Thioclava sp. GXIMD2076: one gene and its partner. The protein of the gene in region 1 interacts with the protein of each later gene in a pairwise test. Links are inferred from orthologs where the notes say so. Each region holds a gene or a part of one and is shown on either strand. Other genes may lie near its edges.

The links.
Region 2: the proteins of WDB91_RS01625 (region 1) and WDB91_RS05065 interact in binary tests that used the Escherichia coli proteins (3 or more experiments, as listed by UniProt). The link is inferred for Thioclava sp. GXIMD2076 from one-to-one orthologs.

The regions. Positions count from the first base shown.
Region 1 is NZ_CP149932.1:321,930-330,445, reverse strand. What follows is about bases 2,346-5,656. They hold WDB91_RS01625 ([protein-PII] uridylyltransferase), read right to left. Parts: upstream 5,336-5,656; coding sequence 2,546-5,335; downstream 2,346-2,545. Other genes in these bases: WDB91_RS01620 (penicillin-binding protein activator), read right to left, coding at 5,458-5,656; murJ (murein biosynthesis integral membrane protein MurJ), read right to left, coding at 2,346-2,532. Outside these bases: trpS (tryptophan--tRNA ligase), read right to left, coding at 1-87; WDB91_RS01635 (rhomboid family intramembrane serine protease), read left to right, coding at 257-940; more of murJ, read right to left, coding at 985-2,345; more of WDB91_RS01620, read right to left, coding at 5,657-6,639; rsmI (16S rRNA (cytidine(1402)-2'-O)-methyltransferase), read left to right, coding at 6,729-7,628; WDB91_RS01610 (YraN family protein), read left to right, coding at 7,625-8,032; gshB (glutathione synthase), read left to right, coding at 8,126-8,516.
Region 2 is NZ_CP149932.1:1,031,086-1,034,328, reverse strand. Bases 350-3,243 are described here. They hold WDB91_RS05065 (P-II family nitrogen regulator), read right to left. Parts: upstream 2,019-3,243; coding sequence 1,680-2,018; downstream 350-1,679. Other genes in these bases: WDB91_RS05060 (transglycosylase domain-containing protein), read left to right, coding at 2,285-3,243; WDB91_RS05070 (ammonium transporter), read right to left, coding at 350-1,652. Also shown: WDB91_RS05075 (MarR family transcriptional regulator), read left to right, coding at 1-203; more of WDB91_RS05070, read right to left, coding at 303-349. UniProt on the Escherichia coli protein: Involved in the regulation of nitrogen metabolism. Regulates the activity of its targets by protein-protein interaction in response to the nitrogen status of the cell.

The sequences.
Region 1 (8,516 bases):
GTTGCCGGACGGCTGGATGCCGGAGAAGATCCGCGGCGTGAAATTCGCATTCGGCGTTTCGGGCGGGGTTACGGTCGTATCGCTCATCTGAGGCTCCCCTGCATGCAGGCTGGTAATATCGTCCTTGCTCGCTTATCCCCAAATCCGGCGGGGATCAATGTCTGGCCCCGTCCTTACCCTGATATCCGCCTCCGATATGTTGAAGGGGCGGCTCCTGCGCCCCATATTCTGGCGCAACCCAAGTGAAGGAACCCGCATGCGCTCCGGTTACAATGAAGGCCCGTTGAACAAATTGCCGCCGATCGTCTGGATTCTGGCCGCCCCCATCATCATCGGCGAGCTGATGTTCGGGCTGGGGCAGGCGGGGCTGTTCCAGAACGGGGTCGTCTGGCGGGCCGAGGCGCTGCAGCGCTTTGCCTATGACCCGAACCTGATGCGGGCGATGATGGAGGCGGGGGTGCATCCGTGGCGCCAGATGGCACGGGTGGTGACCTATCCGTTTGTCCATGGCAGCTTCACCCATGCGGCTTTCGTGCTGGTCTTCATTCTGGCGCTTGGCAAGATGGTGGGCGAGGTCTTCCGTGGCTGGGCGGTGGCTGTGGTGTTCTTTGCCTCCTCCATTCTGGCGGCGCTGATCTATACCGCGCTGCCCTTTACCCAAGGCGCGCTCTATGGCGGCTATCCGGCGGCCTACGGGCTGATCGGGGCGTTCAGCTTCATCCAGTGGACCTATCTGGGCGCGACCCGTGGCAACCGGATGCAGGCCTTCCAGCTGATCGGGTTCCTGATGGGGATCCAGCTCCTGTTCAGCCTGATCTTCGGTGGCACCGATCAATGGATCGCGGACCTTTCGGGCTTCATCGTGGGCTTCGTGGTCAGCTTCTTCGTGTCGCCCGGTGGCTGGGGACGGGTGCTGGCCAAGCTGCGCAACCGGCGCTGATGGTCAAACGTAACGGCGCCTCGCGGGGCGCCGTTTCCGTTTGATTACTTCCTGCGGCGGCGCAGATTGGCCTTGAACTCGGCCAGCCCGAAAATGCCCAAGAGCCCCGCAACCGCGAAATAGACCACGATGCCCGAGCCGCACAGGATCCCCAAGGCCCCCCAGCGTGCGCCATGATCGGCCAGCATGGGCGCAAGCCAGCGGGCGGTATAGACGAGCTGCACCCCCATCACCGCGCAGGCAACGGCGATTTTCCACAGGCTCTTCCAGAAACGCGCATCGGGGCGCGCTGCCTTGCCCAGATTGCGTGCGCCCCACCAGAGCTGGCCGAGCATGACCCAGCCCGAGATCGTGGTGCCCAGAGCGGCAGCGGAGAACCCGATCAGCGGCATAAGGCCGATCGCGGCCACGGCATTCACCACCATCGAGACGACGGCGTAATGGAAGGGGCGGCGGGTGTCCTCGCGGGCATAGAACACCGGTTGCAGCACTTTTTGCAGCACGAAAGCGGGCAGTCCCACGCCATAGATCGCGAGCACCAGAGCGGTGGCCACCGTATCCTCGGCCCGCCACGCGCCACGGTCATAAAGCACCGAGATCAGCTGCGGTGCGATCACAACCAGCGCTACCGCCGAGGGCAGGGTGAGAAACAGCGCGAACTCGGCCCCGCGCGAGAAACTCTCGCGGCCCTCCGCCTCCTCGCCCGCGCGCAGATGGCGCGAGAGGGTGGGCAGAAGCACCGTGCCGATGGCGATGCCCACTACGCCCAGAGGCAGCTGGTAGAGACGGTCGGCATAGCTCAGCCATGCCACGGCGCCTTCGGTAAAGGACGCCACCTGACGCCCGACCAGCAGGTTGATCTGCACCACGCCACCGGCCAGAACGGCGGGGCCCGCGATGACCAAGAGGCGCTTGAGTTCCGGCGTCATGCGCGGACGGCCGGGCAGGAGCGTATAGCCCAGCTTGCGCGCCGCAACCCATGCAAATCCGAACTGCACGACCCCCGTGGCAGGCACTGTCCAGGCCAGCGTGGTGCCCATATCCCAGCCCGCGTAATTGGCCGCCATCATCGCGAGGATGAACATCACATTCATCAGGATCGGGACGATAGAGGCCTCGGTGAATTTCCCGAACGTGTTGAGAATGCCCGATAAAAGCGCCACAAGCGAGACGAAGAGGATATAGATGAAGGTGATCCTGCCGAAATCCACGGCCATGTCGAACCGTGCATCTCCCGCAAAGCCCGCAGCCATCGCCCAGACCAGCCACGGCATGGCGATCGTGCCGATGATCGTGAAGAGGAAGAGGACGGCAAAGAGCCCCTTGAACGCGTCGCGCGCAAGGCCATGCGGGTCCTCACCCGCCTCCACGCGTTTGGCGAACATCGGCACGAAAGCCATGTTGAACGCGCCCTCGGCAAAGAAGCGGCGGAACATGTTGGGCAGGGAAAACGCGACCATGAAGGCCTCGGCCACCGGTCCTGTGCCAAGGTAGGCCGCCATCATCATATCGCGCACAAAGCCCAGAACGCGGCTGCCCAGCGTCCAGAGGCCTACGGTCAGGAAACCCCTGACCAACCGTCCTGCCTTCATCGAATGGCCTTCATCAGTTATTCGCCCGCTTCGCACCGCTTTCGATGTAATCGCGCAGACGTTGTTCCAGTTTCTCGCGCTTGGATTGTGCGTGGAGCTTATGGCCGAACATATCCTTCACATAGAAGGTATCGACCACCTGCGCCCCGTAGGTCGCGATCTGCGCCGAGGCGATGTAGATATTGCTCGAGGCCAAGGCCCGCGTCAGGTCATAAAGGAGCCCCGGTCGGTCGCGGGTGTCCACCTCGACGATGGTGTAGAGTTCCGAGCCGTCATTATCGAACATGATATGCGTCGGGAAGCGGAATTCGCGCTCGCGTTTCTTGACTTTGTCGCGATCTTTCAGCGCATCGCGGGCCACGACCTCGCCCTTGAGGGTCTTGTCGATCATATTGCGCAGGCGCGGCAGGCGCGAGGCCTCGAACGGGTGGCCTTCGGCATCCTGCAGCCAGAAGGCCGCCGTCGCATAGCCGTCCTTGGTGGTATAGGTGCGCGCATCGACGACATTGGCGCCCACCAGTGCCACCGCCCCCGACAGTCGCGCGAAGATACCCGGATGATCCACCAGCGCAAAAGCTGCACGGGTGGCATCGTGATCGGCGTCGACCTGAACATCGATGCGGATCTCGTCATCGGGCAGGTCCCTGAGCAGATGGGCGAAGGCATATTGGGTCTGGGTCGAAAGCCCCTGCCAATAAGCGGGCGTGTGGCGGGCAACCTCGGCGCGACGCACCTTCGGGTCCCAGCCCTCCGCCTCCAGCCGGTCGCGCAGCGCCTTTCGGGCATCCTGCGCGCGCTGGTCGCGGTTGATCGCCTCCAGTCCGTGTTCCAGCGCCTGCGCCGTCTCCGCATGCAGACGACGGATCAGCGTGGCCTTCCAGTTGTTCCACACATTGGGACCGACACCGCGGATATCGCAGACCGTCAGCACCGTCAGCAGGTCCAGCCGCTGGCGCGTTTTGACCACCTTGGCGAATTCCTTGATGGTGCGCGGGTCGGAGATGTCGCGCTTCTGTGCCATGTCGGACATGACCAGATGGTTGCGCACCAGCCACTCCACTGTCTCGCATTCGGCCTCTTTCAGCCCCAGACGCGGGGTGACCGTGCGCGAGATCTTCGCGCCCAGGATTGAATGGTCCTCGGGGCGGCCCTTGCCGATGTCATGCAGCAGGAGAGCCACATACATGACCTTGCGGTTGATCCCTTCCTTGAGGATCTCGGAAGAGAGCGGCAGTTCCTCGATCAGCTCGCCGCGCTCGATCTGCGCAAGCGCCGAGATGACCTGTATGGTATGCTCGTCCACCGTGTAGCTGTGATACATGTTGAACTGCATCATCGCCACGATCGGTTCGAATTCGGGGATGAAGGCCCCCAGCACGTTCAGTTCGTTCATCCGCCGCAGCGCACGCTCGGGATTGCCATGCTTGAGCAGCAGATCGAGGAAGATCCGCCGCGCCTCGGGGGTCTTGCGCAAGGTGTCGTCAAACAGATGCAGGTTCGATTGCACCAGCCGCATCACATCGGGATGGATCAGAAGGCCCGTGCGCAGTGCCTCCTCGAAGACCCGCAGGAGATTGAGCGGATCGGCAAGGAAGGACGCCTCGTCGGAGACGTTGATCCGGCGGATGTCATCGACGAAGGGCGGTTTCAGATGCCGTCTGCGGCGGAAGATGCGGGTGAGTTTGGGCGCATGTTTGACATGCTGTGCCTCAAGCTTGGTCAGGAAGATCCGCGTCACATCGCCCACGATCGTGGCGTGGCGGAAGTAGTCCTGCATGAAAACCTCGACCGCGCGGCGTCCGGCGGTATCCTCATAACCCATGCGTCCGGCCACCTCGACCTGCATGTCGAAGGTCAGCTGGTCGGCGGCACGATGGGCGATCAGATGCAGATGGCAGCGCACCGCCCAGAGATAATCCTCGGCCGAGCGGAAATTGCGGTATTCCTCCTCGGTGAAGGCCCCGAGCGCCACCAGTTCGGCGGCACGGTTCACCGAATGGACGTATTTCGCGATCCAGTAGAGGGTCTGCAGATCGCGCAGACCGCCTTTGCCTTCCTTCACATTGGGTTCGAGCACATAGCGCTGGCCACCCTGACGCTGGTGGCGCTTGGCGCGCTCGTCGAGCTTGGCCTCCACGAATTCGGGCGCGGAATTAGCAAAGAGCTGTTTGCGCAGCTGGGTGGCCAACTTGCGCGCCAGCGCCTCGTCGCCGCATAGGAACCGCTGTTCCAGAAGGGCGGTGCGGATGGTGAAATCCTCGCGCCCGAGCTGGATACAGTCATCGATGGTGCGCGAGGCATGGCCGACCTTCAGCTTCAGGTCCCACAGCATATAGAGCATGCTCTGGATCACGGCCTCGGTCCACGGGCTCAGCTTCTTGTCGCCCAAAAAGAGCAGGTCGACATCCGAATGCGGTGCCATCTCGGCGCGGCCATAGCCGCCCACGCCCAGCACGGTGATGATCTCGGGTGTCTTGCCAGCCTTGGGCGTTTGCGGGTTGAGGTAATCCGAGGCCACATGGACCACGGCGCGCACCATACCATCGGTCATGCGCGCATAATGTTCGACCGTGCTCCGCGCGATGCGGGGATGGCCCGCCAGCTCCGCCTCGATCCACAGGCGCGCCGCATCGCGGGCGGTGTTGAGGAACCGCACCGTGGCGGTGCTGATCTCCTTGGGGTCGCTCAGGCCCTCCAGAACCAGATCGAGAGCCGGGATCAGCTCGTCGCTTTTCAGCAGAAGGGGCGCCTCGTCGGGAAGAGGGGTCGTCAGCCTGTCCTCGGCGGCTATGCTCTGGTCCATCATCGTCTCCCTTGCGCCCTGTCGGTAGCGCTTCATGGAAAAGGGGCGGCCCGCAGATGCGTGGCCGCCCCGTTATGCGTTATGTCCTTGTTACCAGCTGGCTGGCACGCGGAAAAGGGCGATCAGAAGCCTGCGCCCGAGAAGCTGCGCGGCGCGGGGTCGATGACCTGAACCTGACCATTGGCAACCTGAGCCACGGCCAGACCGCGCTCGTTGGTGCCATCCGAGCGCAGACGGAAGACGCCGTTTACGCCCACAAAGCCCGAGCGCTGGGTCAGTCCCGATTTCGACAGCGCATTGGGATTGCCGGATTTCACCAGCGCACCGATGGCCGCGATCCCGTCATAGGCCAGACCCGAGATGGGCGAGGGAGCCTCGCCGAAGGCTGCCTGATAACGGGCACGGAACTGCGCGTTCAGGTTCGGATCGGGGGTGGCGAACCAGCCGCCCTGCAGACCCGGCAGCGAGAGCGTCGCTTGCGGGATATCCCAGCGGGTCAGACCCATGAATTTCTTCTGGCTGGTGTCCACGCCACGCTCGGGCAGCAGCTGCGACAGGAGCGGCAGCGCGCCTGCGGTATCGGCAGTCATGAAGACGGCATCGACATCATCGGCCTTAGCACGGTCGGCGATCTGGCCTGCGGCATTGATCACGCCCTGCTGCGAGAAGGGATAGCTCATCGTGCCGGCGAGGCTTGCGCCCGAGCCGCTGATCGCGTTCTGGATGGCCTGTGCCCCTGCCTGACCGGCCGTGTTCTGCTCATGCACGACGAGGATGTTGCGCTTGCCCGTGCGGGCGGCATAGCGCACCAGACGGTTGGCGGTATTCTCGAAGGTCGGGCCGAGCACGAACACGTTGCCACCTGCAATCGAGGTATTGTTCGAGAAGGACAGCACATTCACATCGCGCGGGGCCACGGCCCGGCCGACGGCATTGGCCGATTGGGCGAAGACCGGACCAAGGATGATCTTGGCACCTTCGTCCACCGCTTTGGTGGCCATGGCGGCGGCTTGATCGGGGCTAGCGCCGGTATTGTAGACGCGCAGGTCGATCTTCACGCCATCGAGATCGGAGATGGCGAGGTCGGCGGCCTGCTTGAGCGAGCGGGCAAAGGTTTCATCACCGGAATTGCCTGAACCGCCCGGAAGCAGTAGGGCGACAGGCACCGGTTTGGAGGTGTCGATTCGCTGACCCGACCCGCTGCCCGTCATCGCGTTCGGGTCACAGGCGGCGACCCAGAACGCAGACATCACAGCTGCGATACGGATCAGTGGGTTGCGGCGCTTTCGTAAAATCGCGAACATGCGGGGTCCTCTGATCATTCGGCAGGGATTGAATTAGGACGAACCCTAGGTGTTTCCATAGGGGAAGTAAACTTGACGAAAGGTGCGCGATGAGCGGGAATTGGCAGGCCGGACAACCGGCCGTGGTGGGCGCGAAAGCGAGCCCGAGCAAACTGGCTGCGGGGTTGCACTTTATCGCCACCCCGATCGGAGCCGCGCGCGACATCACCTTGCGGGCGCTCGACATCCTCGCGACCGCCGATGTGCTGGTGGCGGAGGATACGCGGTCTTTGCGGCATCTGATGGAAATTCATGGGGTTAGCCTGGATCATCGGCCGCTGATTTCCTATCACGACCAGAATGGCGATCAGGCGCGGCCCAAGGTGATGGCACATCTGGCCGAGGGGAAATCCGTGGTGTATGCCTCCGAAGCCGGCACACCTTTGGTGGCCGATCCGGGCTATCAGCTGGGGCGCGCGGCCATCGAGGCGGATGTGCCCGTTTTTACCGCGCCGGGCCCTTCGGCGGCACTGGCCGCGCTGACCATCTCGGGTCTGCCTTCGGACCGCTTCCTGTTCGCAGGCTTCCCGCCGCGGACCTCGAAGGCAAAGCAGGAGTGGTTCCGCACGATGGATAACGCCTCCGCGACGATGATTTTCTACGAAAGCCCGAAGCGGGTGAAGGACACGCTCGAGGATCTGGGCGCGGCTTACGGGTTCGATCGTCAGGTGGTGATCTGCCGTGAACTGACCAAGCGTTTCGAGGAGGCGTTGCGCGGCACCGTGGCGGAATTGCAGGCGGCTCTGGCCGATCGCGAGATCAAGGGCGAGATCGTGATTCTCGTGGATCGTGCGGGCAAGCGCGAGGCGGTGCCCGAGGATATCGAGGCGGCGCTGCGCAAGCTGTTGCCCGATATGAGCGTGAAGGATGCCTCTGCCGAGGTGGCCCAGCATTTCGGGCTCAAGCGCCGCGAGGTCTATCAGATCGCGCTCGGTATGGCCGAGAAATGAGCCATCCGCCTGAGGATACACCCGAAAACCGGCAGCGCCAGGAGCGCGGTCTTCGGGCGCATCTGTCGGGCGAGTTGGCCGAGGCGCAGGTGGCCCGTCACTATGAGGCCTTGGGTTTTGTCTGCCGCGAAACCCGCTGGCGTGGCCCCTATGGCGAGATCGACCTGATCATGGAGGGGTCGTGCCTTGCCTTTGTCGAGGTGAAGCGCGCCCGAACTTTCGCGCAGGCGGCCCCGAGGCTTGCGCCCGCGCAAGTGGCCCGTATCGGGCGGGCGGCGCTTGATTACATCGCCCGCCATCCCGATCTGCGTCTGAAGCCGATGAGGTTCGATCTGGCACTGGTGGATGGCAAGGGAGAGATCCGGCTGATCCCCGATGCCTTCCGCTTCGATCAAGGGGTCTGATCTGTGGAAAATCGAACATCCCCTCCGATCACAGCAAGATTGCATGTGCTTATCATTTCGGTGCACTAAGTCTGCAAACGAAAGGGGGCGCGTATGGCCTTGAAAGTTGCAATCCAGATGGACCCGATCGGTCCGATCAATATCGACGCGGACAGCACCTTCCGCATTGCCGAGGAAGCGCAGGCGCGCGGGCACGAGCTGTTCTATTACACGCCCGACCAGCTGAGCTACCGCGAGGGCGCGATCTATGCCCGTGGCTGGCCGCTGACCGTGCGTCGCGAGAAGGGCAACCATTTCACGCTTGGCGAGAAGCAGGATGTCGACCTGTCGACCTTCGATGTGGTCTGGCTGCGGCAGGATCCGCCTTTCGACATGGGCTATATCACCACCACCCATCTGCTGGACCGCATCCATCCGAAGACCCTCGTGGTCAACGACCCCTTCTGGGTGCGCAATTCGCCGGAGAAGCTCTTGGTGCTGAACT
Region 2 (3,243 bases), 710 kb from region 1 along the record:
CGCCCTCGCCCAATGACCGGCGCGTGCGCCTCGTGGCACCCACCGAAAAAGCCCAGAGCACCTTTGCCGATGCCCGCAGCGCCGCCGATAAGGTCTATGCCGAATCGATGACCGGCATGCCGGAGGGCACCTATGAACAGCTGACCGACATCCTCGAGACGCTGATCAAGAATCTCAATACGCTCAACAACCAGAACCGCTGAGGCGGTGGCGGGAGGGACCTCGGGTTCTGCCATCCTTTGTCCAATGCAAAAGGCCCGGATCGATGATCCGGGCCTTTCTTGTTCACACTGCACCTGAAATCAGGAGCGGAATTCCGGATAGGCTTCCATGCCCAGCTCGGCCTTGTCGAGACCCATGGTCTCGTCTTCGGCGGAGACGCGGATACCCATTACAGCTTTGAGGATCAGCCACAGGATCGCCGAGACCACGAAGACGAAGACGCCGACGATGATGATCGAGATCAGCTGGCCCATGAACGTCGCATCGGGGTTGGTGATGCAGACAGCCAGGGTGCCCCAGATACCGCAGAACAGGTGGACCGGGATCGCGCCGACAACGTCATCGATCTTCAGCTTGTCGAGGAACGGAACCGCGAAGACCACGATGATACCGCCGATGGCACCGATGATGCAGGCCCAGCCGAGACCCGGGGTCAGCGGCTCTGCGGTGATCGACACGAGGCCGGCCAGCGCACCGTTAAGCACCATGGTAAGGTCGGGCTTCTTGTAGAGGATCTGGGTCAGAACCATTGCCGCGAAAGCACCGGCACAGGCGGCCATGTTGGTGTTTACGAAGATACGCGACACGTCGGCTGCGTTACCGATCGAACCGAGCGCCAGCTGCGAGCCACCGTTGAAGCCGAACCAGCCGAGCCATAGGATGAAGGTACCGAGCGTGGCAAGGGTCAGGTTGGAGCCCGGGAAGGGGGTCACGCGGCCGTCTTTGTATTTACCGATACGCGGGCCGAGGATCAGACAGCCAGCAAGAGCTGCCCAGCCACCGACGGAGTGCACGACGGTCGAACCTGCGAAATCGAGGAAGCCGAACTGGCTGTCGAGGAAGCCGCCGCCCCATTTCCACGATGCCTGGATCGGATAGATCACGCCGGTCAGGATCGCGGTGAAGATCAGGAAGGGCCACAGCTTGATACGCTCGGCCAGAGCCCCCGACACGATCGAGGCGGTTGCGCCACAGAACATGACCTGGAAGAAGAAGTCCGAGCCGGTCGAGGCATAGGAATAGTCGTCAACCGCATCCGCACCAACGCCAACGGCTTCGAGAACTGCGGTCGCGAACGCGCCCAGATAGCCGCCGGTCTCATCGGAGCCGATCGACCAATTGCCCAGCGGATACATCAGGTTGTAGCCGATCAGGTAGTACATGATGCAGGCGATCGAAAAGAGCGCGATGTTCTTGAGGCACTGCATCGCCACGTTTTTCGAGCGAACAAGGCCCGCTTCGAGCATGGCGAAACCTGCCGCCATGAAGAACACGAGGAAGCCGCCCACGAGGAACAGCAGCGTGTTCAGGATCCAGACGCTGTCGGTCGGCACTGCGGAGGGAGCCGCCGGTGCATCCTGAGCCAGCGCGGGCATAGCCACCAGCGCGGCCGCGGCCGCAAGGCCGGTAAGTCTTCCGAAGTTTTTCATCAGTAATTCCCCTGTCCCACGGACGCTTTAGAGAGCGTCTTCGTTGGTTTCGCCGGTACGAACGCGAACCGATTGTTCGACGTCGAGCACGAAGATCTTGCCGTCACCGATCTTGTCGGTTTTTGCAGCCTTGAGAATCGTATCAACGACCTCGTCTGCAAGACCATCCGTCACGACGATTTCCAGTTTCACTTTCGGCACGAAATTCACCGCATATTCAGCACCGCGATAGATTTCCGTATGGCCGGACTGTGCGCCGAAACCCTTGATTTCGGTCACCATCATGCCACGCACGCCGATGGAGGTCAGCGCTTCACGCACCTCTTCGAGCTTGAAAGGCTTGATTGCTGCAATAATCAGTTTCACGTTCGATTCCTTCCTGTCTCCTCAGCTCCGCTTATCGGAACCGATAGGCGGCATGCCGCCACAAAGCCCAATACTTAGGCATGTTACAAGGCAACCTTGCCGTCAGCCTCACATTCCCGTGGCCCAGCGAACCGGCAAAGCACACTTTTTGGACAGTAAGTATATTTTTTAATCACGCAATATACCGAATCGTGAGAACCCTAACCTCCACAAAGACCAACAATCCGTGTAAATTGGCCAGAACGATCAAGAACGGATACGAGCAGATGGCAAATAATGGCGGCCCGCGCAAACCGCTGGTAGCGGAGCGACGCTACACAGGCGGCGGCAAACCTGGACCGAAGAAAACCCCTCCGAAAAAGCCCGCCAAAGTGGCGCGCAAACGGCCCCCGCGCAAGCATGGACCGATCCTGGGGTTCATTCTTGGCATCCTTGGCTTCTTCGGTCGCCTGATCTTCAAGGCGACATGGCGCGTGCTGGCGGTGATTGCCATCATTCTCGGGATTTCGGTCTATTATTATTACAGCACCCTCCCCCCGCTGACCCAGCTTCTGGACGGTCGCACACGCGGCTCGGTTACCATGCTCGACCGAAATAACGACGTCTTTGCATGGCGCGGTGAGACCTTTGGCGGGCAGATCACCGCCCAAAACGTCTCGCCCTATCTGCGCGAGGCCGTGGTCGCCACCGAGGACCGCCGCTTCTATCACCATTTCGGGGTCAGCCCGCGCGGCATCGCTTCGGCCATCCGCATCAACCTCAGCGAGGGGCGCGGCCCCTTCTCGGGCAATGGTGGCTCGACCATCACCCAGCAGGTTGCCAAGCTCCTGTGCCTCGGTGTGCCCTATGATCCTAAGACGTGGAAGAACGAAGGCGAATACGAGGATGACTGCCGGTCGGGCGGTCTGACCCGCAAGATCAAGGAAGTGCCCTATGCGCTGGCGCTCGAGGCCAAATATACAAAATCCGATATCCTGACGATCTACCTCAACCGCGCCTATCTCGGTGCGGGCGCGCGCGGCTTCGAAGCCGCTGCCCAGCGGTATTTCGGGATTTCGGCGGCCAATGTGAACCCGCAGCAGGCGGCGATGCTGGCAGGGCTATTGAAGGCCCCGACCCGCTATGCCCCCACCAATAATCTCGCGCGGTCGCAGGCACGGGCCGACACCGTCCTGTCGCTCATGCACGAGCAGAAATTCCTGACGGATGCGGAATACAAGGAAGC